3 regions of the Bradyrhizobium sp. WD16 genome follow, and region 1 is predicted to be linked to each of the others. Evidence: predicted binding sites of a transcription regulator. Region 1 holds the regulator's gene; each other region holds the start of a gene.
The links. Region 1 encodes LexA, which represses DNA repair genes until DNA is damaged. Its sites were predicted from a motif close to TGTTCNNNNTGTGTTCNG; they were not measured.
Positions count from the first base shown of each region.

Region 2: DB459_RS26555 (ImuA family protein) is a predicted target of LexA. The motif match lies at 2,615-2,632, and genes of this name have one in related genera.
Region 3: DB459_RS05855 (DNA recombination protein RmuC) is a predicted target of LexA. The motif match lies at 1,443-1,460, and genes of this name have one in related genera.

Region 1 covers NZ_CP028908.1:4,483,454-4,488,326, forward strand. The annotation lists gene DB459_RS20825 (DctP family TRAP transporter solute-binding subunit) at 1-337, shown strand, start outside; gene DB459_RS20830 (TRAP transporter small permease) at 356-838, shown strand; gene DB459_RS20835 (TRAP transporter large permease) at 835-2,121, shown strand; gene DB459_RS20840 (dihydrodipicolinate synthase family protein) at 2,137-3,054, shown strand; gene lexA (transcriptional repressor LexA) at 3,074-3,769, opposite strand; gene glp (gephyrin-like molybdotransferase Glp) at 4,012-4,873, opposite strand, start outside.
Region 2 covers NZ_CP028908.1:5,757,444-5,762,316, forward strand. The annotation lists gene DB459_RS26545 (error-prone DNA polymerase) at 1-233, opposite strand, end outside; gene DB459_RS26550 (DNA polymerase Y family protein) at 230-1,756, opposite strand; gene DB459_RS26555 (ImuA family protein) at 1,731-2,555, opposite strand; partial or broken gene DB459_RS26560 (UdgX family uracil-DNA binding protein) at 2,683-3,423, shown strand; gene DB459_RS26565 (M20 aminoacylase family protein) at 3,477-4,646, opposite strand; gene DB459_RS26570 (GMC family oxidoreductase) at 4,861-4,873, shown strand, end outside.
Region 3 covers NZ_CP028908.1:1,250,538-1,255,410, forward strand. The annotation lists gene fmt (methionyl-tRNA formyltransferase) at 1-514, opposite strand, end outside; gene def (peptide deformylase) at 686-1,204, opposite strand; gene DB459_RS05855 (DNA recombination protein RmuC) at 1,492-2,682, shown strand; gene DB459_RS05860 (MFS transporter) at 2,786-4,159, shown strand; gene DB459_RS05865 (hypothetical protein) at 4,170-4,580, opposite strand; gene recR (recombination mediator RecR) at 4,601-4,873, opposite strand, start outside.

The DNA.
Region 1 (4,873 bases):
CATCCATTCGAGCAAGTTCTACGAGGTGCAGAAATTCCTGGTCCGCACGGCTCACATCATGAGCCCGCGCCTGATCGCCATCAACGAGGGCACCTGGAAGGCGATTCCCGACAAGCACAAGGAGGTGCTGCGTGCGTCGCTGGCGCGCTTCGGCCGCGAGCAGGACGAGGAGATCGTGCGCCAGGAAACCGGGCTCACCAACACCTTCCGCGACGCCGGCATGACCGTGATCGAGCCGGACCTCGACAGCTTCCGCAAGCCCGTGCTCGCCAGCCTGCCGGCGAAGTTCGAGGCCAAATGGGGCAGGGGGCTGTGGGACAAGGTGGCCTCGGCGTAAGGCGGCAGGGACGGCGCCATGGCAACCAGGCTGCTCGATCGCGCCGCCCAGGCGTTCGGCTGCGCACTGCTCGCGGCCCTTCTGGTCTGCGTGCTGCTCGGCATCGTCACCCGCGGCGCCGGCGAGCCTCTGATCTGGACCGACGAAGCCGCGCGCATGCTGATGGTCTGGCTGGCCGCGACCGGCTGGGTGTTGGCGAGCCGCAGGCATGGCCATGTCCGCATCCGCTTCTTCCAGAACATGCTGCCCAAGCGCGCCTGGCGCGGCGCCGAGACGGTGATCCAGCTCGCCATCGTCGTGCTCGGGCTGACGGTGGCGTGGTTCGCGGTGCAGCTGGTGCAGAAGAATGCCGATCTCGAGGCGACCTCGCTGCCGCTGTCCATGGCCTGGCTCTATGCGCCGATGGCGCCGGCCGGCCTCCTCGTCGCGCTCCAGGCGGCTGTCGATGCCTGGCGCCGGCCGGGCGGGCCGGCGCTGACGACCGCGGTGGACGTCGAATGACGACGCTGATGATCGAGATCGGCGCGCTGTGGCTGCTGGCGATCCTGTCCGGCCTGCCGCTGTTCGCGGCGATGGGTCTCGCGGCGCTGGCCTTCGTCGCCCTGTCCGGCCTGTCGCCGAGCATCGTGCCGCAGAAGATGGTGCAGGCGATGAATTCCTTTCCCATCGTCGCCGCGCCGCTGTTCATCCTGATGGGCAACCTGCTTGGCGCCGCCCGCATCACCGACCGGATCGTGCGCTTCGCCACGGCGGTGATGGGATCGCTGCGCGGCGGCTACGCCCAGGCCAGCATCCTCTCCAGCCTGATCTTCGCCGGCATGGCCGGCTCGGCGGTGGCCGACGCCGCCGGCACCGGCGCGGTCGAGATCCGCGCCATGAAGCGCGCCGGCTACCGGCCGGAAACCGCCGCCTCGATCACCGCCTCGGCCGCGACCATCGGCGCCATCGTGCCGCCCAGCCTGCCGATCGTGATCTTCGGCGTGACCTCGGATATCTCGGTCGGCCGCCTGTTCCTTGCCGGCTGCGTGCCCGGCCTGATGATGGCGGCGTCGCTGATGGTGATGGTCGCCGTGATCGGCCGCCGCCAGGGCTTCCCCAAGCAGCGCTTCCCCGGCTGGCGCGAATTGTGGCTGTCGCTGCGCGACGGCATCTTCGCGCTGCTCACCCCGGTGATCCTGCTGTCGGGCATGTTCAGCGGCCTGTTCACCCCGACCGAGGCCGCGGCGGTGGCCAGCACCTATGCGCTGTTCCTCGGCCTCGTGGTGTATCGCACGCTCACCCCGGCCGACCTATTCCGCGTTGCGGTCGAGACCGTGGAGACGGTGGGTGTGGTCGCCGTGCTGGTGATGGCGGCCGGCGCGCTCGGCTGGTGCATGTCGCTGTCGCGCATTCCGCAGACGGTGGCGCCGGCGATGGTCGCCTCGATCGGCAGTCCGCTGATGTTCCTTCTGATCTGCAACGTGATGCTGCTCGTCGTCGGCTGCTTCATGGAGACGCTGGCGGCGCTCCTGATCCTGATTCCGATCCTGATGCCGGCGGCGCACAGCTTCGGCATTCCCCCGGTGCAGTTCGGCATCATGATGATCTTCAACCTGATCCTCGGCACCATCCACCCGCCGATCGGCGTCGTTCTGTTCATCACCTCGCGGATCGCCGAGATCTCGTTCGAGACCATGTCGCGCGCGGTGCTGCCATGGCTGGTGCCGCTCTTGGTGGTGCTGGCGATGATCACGCTGTGGCCGCCGCTGACGACCTTTCTGCCAGATCTCGTGATGCCGAGATGATTCAATGGAGACGACATGACTGACGCCATTCGCGGCTACTGGACCGCCGTTCCGACGCCGCTGACCGCGCTGGGCGCGGTCGACAACGCGCGGCTCGCCACCCATGTCCGCGGCTTGTTCGCCGCCGGCATCGACGGCGTGGTGCTGTTCGGCACGACCGGCGAGGGGACCTCGTTCAATGTCGGCGAACGCATCGCCACCGTCGAGGCGCTGCTCGGCGCCGGCATCGCGCCGGGCCGCATCGGTCTCGGCGGCGGCTTTGCCGCGATCACCGACAGCATCAGCTTGACCCGCGCGGCGCTCGCCGCCGGCCTGACGCAGATTCTGCTGCTGCCGCCCTATTTCTACCGCGACGTCGATGCCGCGGGGATCGAGAGCGCCTTCGCCGCCATTCTCGACGCCGTCGCCGACGACCGGTTGCGGCTGACGCTCTATCACATTCCCCAGGTCGCGGGCGTCGGCGTGCCGCCGGACGTCGCCGCGAAGCTGCGGGCGCGCTACGGCCACGTCGTCGCCGGGGTGAAGGACAGCAGTGCCGATTTCGATCAGTTTCGCGCCTTCCGCGCCGCGGCGCCGCAGCTTGCGGTCACCGTCGGCAACGAGGCCGATATCGCCCGCGCCATGGCCGAGGGCGGCGCCGGTACGATCTGCGGCATGGCCAATGTCGCGCCGGCGCTGGTGAAGATGATGCTGGATGGTCCGGCCAAGGATACGGCCAAGGAAACCGCCAAGGAAACCGCCAAGGAAATCGCGATGCGCGAGGCGATCGCGCTGGTGAGCGGGCGGCCGTTCGTGCCGGCGCTCAAGGCGATCCTCGCTGCCCAGACCGGCGACAGCGCCTGGGCGCAGGTCCGCCCGCCGTTGCGGGCGGTAGCCGACGGCGCCGCCCTGAAGGCGCGGCTCGACGCGGTGCTGCGCTCGGCCGGCCTTTAGGCGAGCCGCGCTCTCGCGCTCAGTAGCGGCGGAACAGGCTGACCAGCTTGCCCTGGATGCGCACCCGGTTGGGCGGCAGGATTCTGACTTCATAGGCCGGGTTGGCCGGCTCCAGCGCGATCGAGGCGCCGCGCCGGCGGAAGCGCTTGAGCGTTGCTTCCTCCTCGTCGATCAGCGCGACCACGATGTCGCCGGTGTCGGCGGCCTCGGTGCGCTGGATCAGCGCCACGTCGCCGTCGAGAATGCCGGCGTCGACCATGGAATCGCCGCGGACCTCGAGGGCATAGTGCTCGCCCGAGGCCAGCATCTCCGGCGGGACGTTGATGGTGTGGCTGCGGGTCTGCAGCGCCTCGATCGGCGTACCGGCGGCGATCCGGCCCATCACCGGGATGGCTACCGGGCGGCCGCCTTCGTCCTCGGCGGGGGCGCGCACCACGCGGCCGAGATTGCCTTCGATGACGCTCGGCGTGAAGCCGCGGCGCGCGCCGGCGTTGCCGGCCTGCTCGGGCATCTTGATGACGTCGATGGCCCTGGCGCGGTTGGGCAGGCGGCGGATGAAGCCGCGCTCCTCGAGGGCGGTGATCAGGCGGTGGATGCCCGACTTCGAGCGCAGGTCGAGGGCGTCCTTCATCTCGTCGAAGGACGGCGGCACGCCGGACTCCTTCAGGCGCTCGTTGATGAAGCGGAGCAGTTCATACTGTTTGCGCGTGAGCATCTGAATCCCTTGGAATGCGGGGCCACATCGTTGGATCGAGCTTCATTGGCCAGCTTCGCTGGCCGGTTCACTGCTGAAGCGGCCGCCTCTCGTGATCGTTTCGAGTTGAGCGTTCTCTTCTCAGCATCCCTGCGGGATGCGCGCGCGGAGGAGACTCGCTCGAAACAAATCATGAACGGACACTATATGTTCCATATGTGTTCCGCAACATCTTAATTTGGCGTCAACAAATCGAGCTAGCGTCAGAGGGGAAGCTTAAGGATGTCACACGGCGATCCCGCCTTGGCCGGCGGCGCGAGCGGCGGCCGCAGGATCAGCGCGCCGGCCTCGGAGAGCTTGGCGAGCAGCGAAGAATCCTGCTGCAGCACGGGGGTGGCGATCTGGCGGCCATCGGCGCCGCTCGCCAGGCGCGCGCGCAGGTAGTCGTGGCGCTGGTCGTTGGCCGGCAGGTCGGCGCCCAGCACCGCCTGTTCGGCCATGTGGCGGACGTCGCTGCGGCCGGACAGCGCCCGGATCAGCGGCGCCATGAACAGGAAGGCGCAGACATAGGACGACACCGGATTGCCCGGCAGCCCGAGCACGCGCATGGCGCCGAGCCGGCCGTGCATCATCGGCTTGCCGGGCCGCATCGCGATCTTCCAGAACGCCATGGTGACGGCTTCGGCTTCGAGCGCCTGCTGCACCACGTCGTGGTCGCCGACCGATGCGCCACCGGTGCTGACGAGGATGTCGGCGCCGGCCGCGCGGGCGCTCCGCACCGCGGCGACGGTGGCCTCGACGGTGTCGCCGACCAGGCCGAGATCGACCACCTCGGCGCCCTCGCTGCGTGCCAGCGCCCGCAGCGCATAGCCGTTGGAATAGACGATCTGCCCCGGGCCGGGCGTCGTCCCGGGCATCACCAGTTCGTCGCCGGTGGCGAAGATCGCCAGCTTCGGCCGCCGGCTCACCGGCAGCGCCGGATGGTTCATGGCCGCGGCGAGGGAGAGATCGCGATCGGAGAGCCTCCGGCCGGCGCGCAGCAGCACGTCGCCCTCGCGGAAGTCGACGCCGGCGACGCGGACATGGCGGCCGGCGCGCACGCTCACGTGCACCACCACCGTGCCG
Region 2 (4,873 bases), 1.3 Mb from region 1:
TCGGCGAAGACGAGGCGCGCGCCGATCAGCAGCTTCGGTTTGTAGCCAAGTTCCTCGTTGTCGAGTTCGCTATAGGCCCGCACCACGCCGGCGAGGGTGTTGTGGTCGGCGATGCCAATGGCCGAGAGCTTCAGCTTGGAGGCCTGGTGGACATAATCCTGCGGGTGCGAGCCGCCGCGCAAGAAGGAGAAATTGGTGGTGATGCCGATCTCGGCGTAAGCAGGCGCGGTCATGCGAACAGCCCGTGCACGAACCAGCGCGGCGCTTGCGCTTCGCCTCCGTCCTCGCCGCCGTAGAGCCCGTCACGATAGATCCAGAACCGCAGGCCAGCGGCGTCCTCGACGCGGAAATAATCCCGTGTTGCCGCCCCGTCCGCCCGCCACCATTCCGGCGACAGGCGCTCCGGCCCCTCCGCCCGCGCCACCACATGGCCGGCCCGCCGCCATTCGAAACGCGCTGGCGCGCCATCGGGGATTTCGGCGATCACGGCGATCGGTTCGGGCCGCTCGAACAGACGCAACGGCCGGCGCGGCGGCTCGTCCTTGATCGGGGCGGGCCAGTCCGCCTGCTCCGCGGCGGCGAGCGCGGCCTGGGCAGGCACCGCCTCCTCAGCACGTTCGGGAATATGACTGTCGCGCGGCAGATGCACCTCGATGCGCGCGCCGCCGATCCGCGCGGCGATACAGTCGACCAGCGCAGCGACCTCGTCGCTGTCATGGGCCTGGCTGTCGAGATCGCGCTGCTCAGTGACCACCGTCTCGACCCGGCTCGCCGACAGTCGGATCAGATCGAAGCCGAAACCCGGATCGAGCGGATCGGCGAGCGCGTCGAGGCGTTCGCGAAACAGCCGCGCCATGGTCGCAGTACGCGTCACTGGGCGACCGGCATCGAGCGTGATGGTGCGCACGACGCCATCGGTGCGGAAGAAACTCGCCTCCAGCCGGCGCGCGCCCTTGGCCTGACGCTGCATGGCATCGACCAGCATGGCGCCGAGGCGGTCGAGGGTCGCCGCGATGACTCCATCGGAGGCAACCGGCTCGGCAAAACGCTTCTCCACCAGGTAATCCGGCGCCGGCTTGCGCGGCGAGATCGGCGCGTCGCCGTCCCCCAGCGCCTGCCGCAGCAGCGCGGTGAAGGCGGCGCCGAACCGCGCCGTGATCTCATGGGACTCGCGCGCCGCCACCTCCCCGATGGTCTTCAGCCCGGCACGACGCAGGCCGCGGATCACCGTGTCCTCGGTGCCGAGCGCCACCACCGCCAGCCCCGCGACGGCGGCCGCCTCCTTGCCTTCAGGCACGATCCGGCCGGGAGCGGCGCGCGCCACGGTGCGGGCACAGACCGGCGTCGAGGCCACCGCGGCCGTGACGGCAAAGCCCTGGCGGACCAGCAACGCGGATAATTTCCGCAACAATTCGGCTTCGCCGCCAAACAGATGGGCGCAGCCGGTGATGTCGAGAAACAGGCCATGGGGCGGATCGAGCGCCACCAGCGGCGTGAAGCGATCGCACCAGTCGGCAACGGCATTCAGCGTCCGCAGATCGGCATCTTCATCGGCGTCAAAGACGCGCAGATCGGGGCAGATCGCCCGCGCATTGGCGAGTGGCATGCCGATGGTCAGACCGATGGCCATGGCTTCGGAGTCGCAGGCCGTCAGGCGCAGCGCATTGTTCTCCTTCGCCACCACCACCCAGGGAGCTGGCGACGGCGAAGAGAATAATGGAGGCGAGGCGTCAGCCGGCGCGGCGCCAGATTGCATCGCGGCCCGGGCGAGCTGCCGCCGCAGCCGGTCGATCGGAAGGAAGGGCAGACGCAGACTGAGAATACGTCGCCGGTTCACGGAAGAGACACTCATGACAATTCCATTCCATGATCCACTGGCCGGTCTGGCCGTGACGATTGCGAACCAGGGCGGCTTCGAGCACCGGGCTGCCCCAGGCCTCGCGCAGCGAGGTGACGGGAGAACGCGCGCTGCGCACCACCCAGCGCGTCTCGGCGGTGCTGGCGGCGGGCTGCGCCACGCTGCGCAACAGAAAACAGGTCACGCCGGAGGCCTGGGCGGCGAGCGTCAGCTTGCGGCTGGCGACGAGATCGAGCAGGCGCGTCTCGCCCCAGGCATCCATGACCACGGCGCCCAGCGCGTCGCAGGCCAGCGCATCGGCGGCGACCCGCAGCGCCGTGGCGATATCCTGGGCCCGCACCGTGATGACCCGGCGCGGATCGAGCCCGAGTTCGGAAAAACCCTGCATCGACAATGCGCCCTGCTCCCGGGCGAGGAAGTCCTGGCGGACCCAGAGCAGCGGCCGGTGCAGGGCGGCGCGCCAGGCGAGGCCGGCGGCGAAACCGCTCGCCGCCGCATTGTACCGGCCTTCCATGGCGAAGACCTCGTGCAGCGCCCCGCGCACGAGCCCGCCCTGCAGGACGCTGTCCGCCGCCGCATGGCCGAGCGGCCGGCGCGCCGCCGACGTCGGCTGCAGGCCCGCGGCCTCGAGCCGGCTGATGGTTCCCCGCAGGGACGCAAGGGTGGACGCAAGGGTGCGTGTGCGCGCGCTGGTCATTGCGCCGCTCCTCGAATGGGCCGCCGGATCACCAGTTCATAACCAATGACCCCGCCAATTGTTCATGATATGTTCTTATATAAGACCAAGGCGGCCGGCGGAGTCAAGGCGCTTTCCAGCCGCCGGACCGCAGCGCCGGCGGCGGAACTTCGCCAGGGCGTCGCCGATTGGTGCGACGATAAAGCGAGCGCCTGCCCAACGCCCTGCCGCCGCCAACAAGGAGCCGGTGATGCCGTCATCGCGATCGCGCGCCGCAGCCGCGCTGGAGGACCTACGGCAGGAGGCGCGAGCCTGCCGTGCCTGTCCGCTGTGGAAAAACGCCACCCAGACGGTGTTCGGCGAGGGCCCGGCGCCTGCCCCGGTGATGATGGTCGGTGAACAACCCGGCGACAAGGAAGACCTCGCCGGCAAGCCCTTCATCGGCCCCGCCGGGCTGATGCTCGACCGCGCGCTGGAGGAGGCGCAGATCGACCGCGACAAGGTCTACGTCACCAATGCGGTGAAGCACTTCAAATTCGTGCCCCGCGGCAAGCTGCGGCTGCACCAGAAACCGGCGACGCCGGAGATCAGGGCCTGCCGCCAGTGGTACGAGCGCGAGCGCGCCACGGTGAAACCGAAGCTCGTCGTCGCCCTGGGCGCCACCGCGGCGCAAAGCGTGCTCGGCAAGATCACGCCGATCAACCGCAACCGCGGCCGCCTGATCGCGATCGACGACGGCGCCCAGGCCTTGGTGACGGTGCACCCGTCCTACCTGCTGCGCCTGCCGGACGAAGCCTCACGGGCGCGCGAATATGCCCGCTTCCTCGACGACCTGAAGCTCGTCAGTGATTTCCTGCAGAACGGCCGCCGCGGCGCCGATGCGGCGTGAGGCGATTCGCCAGATGAGACGCCGGATGAACGCTGACTTGCCTGGGTGATGGCTCACGCCGCCAGCGTCGTCTCGACGAGGCGGATCCAGTACGAGGTGCCGTAGAGAATGGCCTCGTCGTTGAAGTCGTAGGCGGGGTGATGCAGGCCGGCGCTGTCGCCGTTGCCGACGAAGATGAAGGCGCCCGGCCGCGCCTGGAGCATATAGGCGAAATCCTCCGCCCCCATGATCGGGGTGGTGTCGGCCACCACCTGGGTGCCGCCGGCGATCTCGTTCGCCACCCGCAGCGCGTTGTCGGTCTCCGCGTCGTGATTGACCAGCACCGGATAACCCTCGGCGATGTCGGCCTCGATGCGGGTGCCGGTGAGCTGGGCAACGCCCGCCGCCACTTCGCGCACCCGCTGCTTGATCAGGTCGCGCACGCCGCCGTCGAGGGCGCGGATGGTGCCGAGCAGTTCCGCGGTCTGCGGGATCACGTTGGTGGTATGGCCGGCATGGAAGCTGCAGATCGACACCACCGCGGACTTGAGCGGGTCGATGGTGCGCGAGACGATGGACTGCAGCGCGGTGACGAGCTGGGCGCCGGCATGCAGCGAATCGACGCCCTTGTGCGGCATGGCGGCATGGGCGCCCTTGCCCTCGATGGTGATCCGCAGCTCGTCCATGGAGGCCATCATGGCGCCGGGCCGGATGGCGAAGCTGCCGAGCGCCAGGCCCGGGATGTTGTGCATGCCGTAGACCTGGTCGATGGCGAAGCGTTCCATCAGCCCGTCCTTGATCATGGCCGCGGCGCCGGCACCGCCCTCCTCGGCCGGCTGGAAGATCACCACCGCCTCGCCGGCGAAATTGCGGGTCTCGGCGAGATAACGCGCGGCGCCGAGCAGCATGCTGGTGTGGCCGTCATGGCCGCAGGCGTGCATCTTGCCGGGCGTCGTCGAGCGATATGGCAGGCCGGTGAGTTCCTCCACCGGCAGCGCGTCCATGTCGGCGCGCAGGCCGATGCCGCGCAGCGTAGCCGCCGGGCGCCGGCCGCGAATGACGCCGACCACGCCGGTGCGGCCCAATCCGGTCACCACCTCGTCGCAGCCGAACGCGCGCAGCCGCTCGGCGACGAAGGCCGAGGTGCGGTCGAGATCGTACATCAGCTCGGGGTGGGCGTGGAGATCGCGGCGCCAGGCGGCGAGGTCCGGCTGCAATTCGGCAACGCGATTGACGATCGGCATGTTTTGTCCCTTGAGCTCGGATCCTGCGTCGCGAGCTGCGGCGCGCAGAATGCAGAATAATGCAGCGGGCAGCCTAACATGCCGAGGCCGCCGGCCCAAGCCTTGGAAAGAGCAAAACAATTTGGCGCCGTGCCGCAAATTCAGGCGCTGTACAGCACGACGCGCCGGCGCTATGGCAACCGGAACAACAGCAACACGTCAATCGGGAATGGAAATGCCGGGGGCCA
Region 3 (4,873 bases), 2.7 Mb from region 1:
GCCGGGCGAGGCGGTCGTGCAAGTCGCTCGCGGTCATGCCATCGGTGATCGCGATGCGCTCGGCCATGGCGACATCGCCGGTGTCGAGACCGACATCCATCTTCATCACCATGACGCCGCTCTCGGCATCGCCGGCCATGATGGCGCGATTGATCGGCGCTGCGCCGCGCCAGCGTGGCAACAGCGAGGCGTGGAGGTTGAAGCAGCCGAGCGGCACTGCTTCGAGAATGGGCAGGGGCAGGATCAGGCCGTAGGCCACCACGACGGCGGCGTCAGCGCCGTGGGCACGAAACTGGGCCTCCGCCTCGCCGTTGCGCAGGCTCTTCGGCGTCAGCACCTCGATGCCGAGGCGCTGCGCCTCGCGATGAACGGGGGTGACCTGTTCCTTCATGCCGCGGCCGGCGGGTTTCGGCGCCCGTGTATAGACGGCGACGATGTCGTGCGCCTGGGCCAGTTCGAGCAGGGTCGGCACCGCGAAATCGGGCGTGCCCATGAAGATCAGACGCAGCGCCATCGCGGGCCGGCTCCTTAAGGACTGGCTCAAGAAGCCGCCGGCAAGATCGGCCGCTTCTCAGGTCGTCATGCCCGCGCTTGTCGCAGGCATCCACGCCTTTGCAGGAACAAGCCTCGCCATGACATGAAAATTCTCAGCTCAACAACAATCCAGGTGGACGAGAATGGGCCATCAGACCACCGCGCGCTTGGCGGCCTTGGTGAACTTCTTCATCACCCGGTCGCGCTTGAGCTTCGAGAGATAATCAACGAACAGCACGCCGTTCAGGTGGTCGATCTCATGCTGGATGCAGGTGGCGTAGAGACCGATCGCCTCGTCCTCGCGCAGCTTGCCGTCGATGTCGAGATAGCGCACCCGCACGCTCGCCGGCCGCTCGACCTCCTCGTAATATTCAGGGATCGACAGGCAGCCTTCCTCGTAGACGCTCGTCTCCTCGGATGACCAGGTGATCTCCGGATTGATGAAGACGCGCGGCTCCTTCTGCTCGCCCTCCTTCTTGGAGATGTCCATGGTGATCAGCCGCACCGGCTGGGCGACCTGGATCGCCGCCAGCCCGATGCCGGGCGCGTCGTACATGGTCTCGAGCATGTCGTCGGCGAGCTTGCGCACCTCCGCCGTGACCGTTTCGATCGGGCTGGAGATCAGGCGAAGCTGCCTGTCAGGGAGAATAATGATGTCGCGAATGGCCATTGGCGCGATGTAATGCGCGAGGGCAGTCCGGTCAATCAGCCGGGGGGCAGCGGCTCAACAACTATCGTCATGGCCGGGCTCGTCCCGGCCATCTACGTCTTTTCTTATCCGATGCCGACAAGACGTGGATGCCCGGCCAAGGCCGGCATGACGAACGACGCCAAGCCCCGCCCTCACCCGCCGCGACCCGAATTTACCTCCCGTAAACCACGTTTCTTCAGGCTCTGTTTACCCTTGACGTTCTCTCTTCGTTCGCTTCCGGCCACCGAATCGGGGTAGAAGAGCCCATGAACGAGATCCTGTTCGCCATTGACGGCACCCCGATCCGCCTCGGCGCGGTGCTGCTGACCCTTGCCGCCCTGACGGTTGTGCTGCTCGCCGCGATCGCCGTGGTTATCGCCCGCTCGTCCGGCCGCAACCAGACCGCAACGCTCGCCCAGGCGATGCGCGCCGACGAACTGGAAGAACGGGTCGCCGACCTGCTCAAGGCCCAGACCGAGGCCCATGGCCGGATCGACGCCATGGGCCAGGCCCTGGCGAACCGTCAGGCGGAGATGGCCCGCGCGGTCAGCGAGCGGCTTGATGCGGTCGGCCACCGCGTCGGCCAGTCGATGGAGCAGACCACGCGTCACACCGCCGAGAGCCTGCGGGCGCTGCATGAGCGACTCGGCATCATCGACAACGCCCACAAGAACCTCACCGAACTCACCACCCAGGTGACCACCCTGCGCGACGTGCTCGCCAACAAGCAGGCGCGCGGCGCCTTCGGCCAGGCGCGCATGGAGGCGATCGTCCAGGACGGACTGCCCAAGGGCTCGTTCGAATTCCAGTTCACTTTGAGCAACGGCAAGCGGCCGGACTGTGTGGTCTTCCTGCCCGACCAGCGGCCGCTCTGCATCGATGCCAAATTCCCGCTGGAGTCCGTCACCGCGCTGCGCGAGGCGAAGAGCGACGAGGAGCGCAAGGGCGCGGCGCAGCGCCTGCGCCAGGACGTCACCCGGCATATCGGCGACATCGCCGAGAAATACCTGGTCGCAGGCGAGACCCAGGACACCGCGCTGATGTTCGTGCCCTCGGAATCGGTCTATGCCGAGATCCACGAGGGTTTCGATGACGTGGTGCAAAAAGCCTATCGCGCCCGCGTCGTGCTGGTGTCGCCGTCGCTGCTGATGCTGGCGATCCAGGTGATGCAGCAGATCCTCAAGGACGCGCGGATGCGGGACGCCGCCGACCAGATCCGCACCGAGGTGATCAACATGATGGCCGATGTCGAGCGGCTGCGCGATCGCGTCTCCAAGCTCGGCAGCCACTTCGACCAGGTCGGCGAGGATGTCCGCCAGGTGCTGATCTCGGTCACCAAGATCGGCAAGCGCGCCGCGCGGATTGAGGAACTCGATTTCAGCCCATCAGAGGATACGGCCGCGCCCGCGCCGGAGCTGTTCGTGGCGCCGACGCGGAAGATCCAGGCGGGGGAATAGGCCACCAGCAGAATGAACGTCTCGTACCCGGCCTTGTGCCGGGCATCCTATGTGGACGGCCCCCGGCCACCTTATCCGTCCGAATCTATGCTATCCCCCCGCCATGTCAGCCACCCCAGATCTTCCCGCCGCCGTCGCGGCTTCGCCTGAAGCGGCCCGCCCGACCTGGCGGGAAACCATGGCGGTTTATCTGCAGCCGCGGGTGCTGGTCGTCATGTTCCTCGGCTTCTCGTCCGGCCTGCCGCTGGCGCTGTCCGGCTCGACGCTGCAGATCTGGATGCGGGAGGCCGGGATTGATCTCGCGGCCATCGGACTGCTCGCGCTGGTCGGCACGCCCTATACCCTGAAATTCTTCTGGGCGCCGCTGGTCGACGCCCTCGACGTGCCGCTGCTGACGCGCTGGCTCGGCCGCCGCCGCGGCTGGCTGGTGTTCTCGCAGCTGCTGCTGATCGTGGCAATCCTGCTGCTGGCGATCACCGATGCCGGCAAGGCGCCGCTCCTCGCCGCCGTCGCGGCGCTCCTCGTCGCCACCGCCTCGGCGACCCAGGACATCGTCGTCGACGCCTTCCGGGTCGAGAGCTTGCCCGAGCCGGAGCAGGCCGCCGGAATGGCCGCCTATGTCGCGGCCTATCGCATCGGCATGCTGGTCTCGACCGCGGGTCTTCTGATCCTGGTCAGCTACATCCAATCCACCGGCATGGGCAAGGACCTATCCTGGACCTGGGGCTACGTCATCATGGCCGCCATGGTGCTGATCGGCACCATCACTGCTCTCGCCGCGACCGAGCCGGCCCAGTCGAAGCGCGCCGAAGCGGCGATGGGTGGCAAGAGCGCTGTCCTGCGGATCATGGAGGCGGCCGCCGGCGCCTTCGGCGAATTCCTCACCCGCACCGATGCGCTCGCCATCCTTGCCTTCGTGGTGCTGTTCAAGTTCACCGACGCCTTTTCCGGCACGATGACGGCACCCTTCGTCATCGATCTCGGCTTCAGCAAGGCCGACTACGCGGCGATCGTGAAGGGCGTCGGCCTCGCCGCCACGCTGCTCGGAGGCTTCGCCGGCGGCTTCGTCGCCCGCGCCTTTTCGCTACCAGCGAGCCTGTGGATCGGCGGCGTGCTGCAGGCGCTCGCCAATCTCTCCTTCTCCTGGCTCGCTCTGGTCGGTGTCAATCAATATGCCCTGGCGCTCGCCATCACCGCCGAGAATTTCACCAGCGCCATCGGCACGGTGATTTTTGTCGCTTACCTCTCGGCGCTGTGCAAAAGCCCGCTTCACACCGCCACGCAATATGCGCTGCTGACCGCGCTCGCCGCCGTTGGCCGCACCTACCTGTCCTCGGGCGCCGGCTTCATCGCCAAGGCCACCGGCTGGCCGCTGTTCTTCGCCATCTGCGTCGTCGTGGCGATTCCTTCCCTACTGCTGCTCGTCCATCTGCAGAGACGCCGCCATTTCGATACGTTGGGGAAGGTGGAAGCTTGAGGGCTTCACCTCAGTGGGCGGTGACCAGTGCCCATTTGATGACGATGGCGTCGCTCATCTGACCGGCGAGCTCGGCGCATGACACCTGGTCGGCCCTGATCGACACCTGCTTGCCGATATACGACTTGAGCTGCTTCGCCTCGGCTTCGCTCGACGTGACGAGCTGGAACGTCTCCGGCCCGGTCTCGAGATTGCACAGTCCGTCCGGTCCGGGCAGCTTGCGCGGCTCGCTGACCAGCTGGAAGCTGTCGACGCGCTTGCCGTCTGGTCCGCGGGCGCGCATCGCCTGCAATTCGCCGGACAGAACGCCGCCCTTGGCGATCACCTGCTGGGCCTGGGCCAGATCCGCGACCAGCCCGGCGGCGGCAATCACGGCGGCAAGCAGGAGGCGGAGGCTGGCGTGGGGCAGAATCGGAGTCATGGTTTCTTCGCGTGCGAGGTTCAGAACAGGGTGCGCTGGCGCATTGCCGCCGACAGCGTGCCCTCGTCGAGATAGTCGAGTTCGCCGCCGACCGGCACGCCATGGGCGAGCCGGGTGATTCGGACATTCGCCTCCTGCAGGAGATCGGTGATGTAATGCGCCGTGGTCTGGCCGTCCACAGTGGCGTTGAGCGCCAGCACCACTTCGCTCACCTGCGGCTCATGAGCCCGCTTGACCAGGGCGTCGATGGTGAGGTCCCGCGGACCGACGCCGTCGAGCGGCGACAGCGTGCC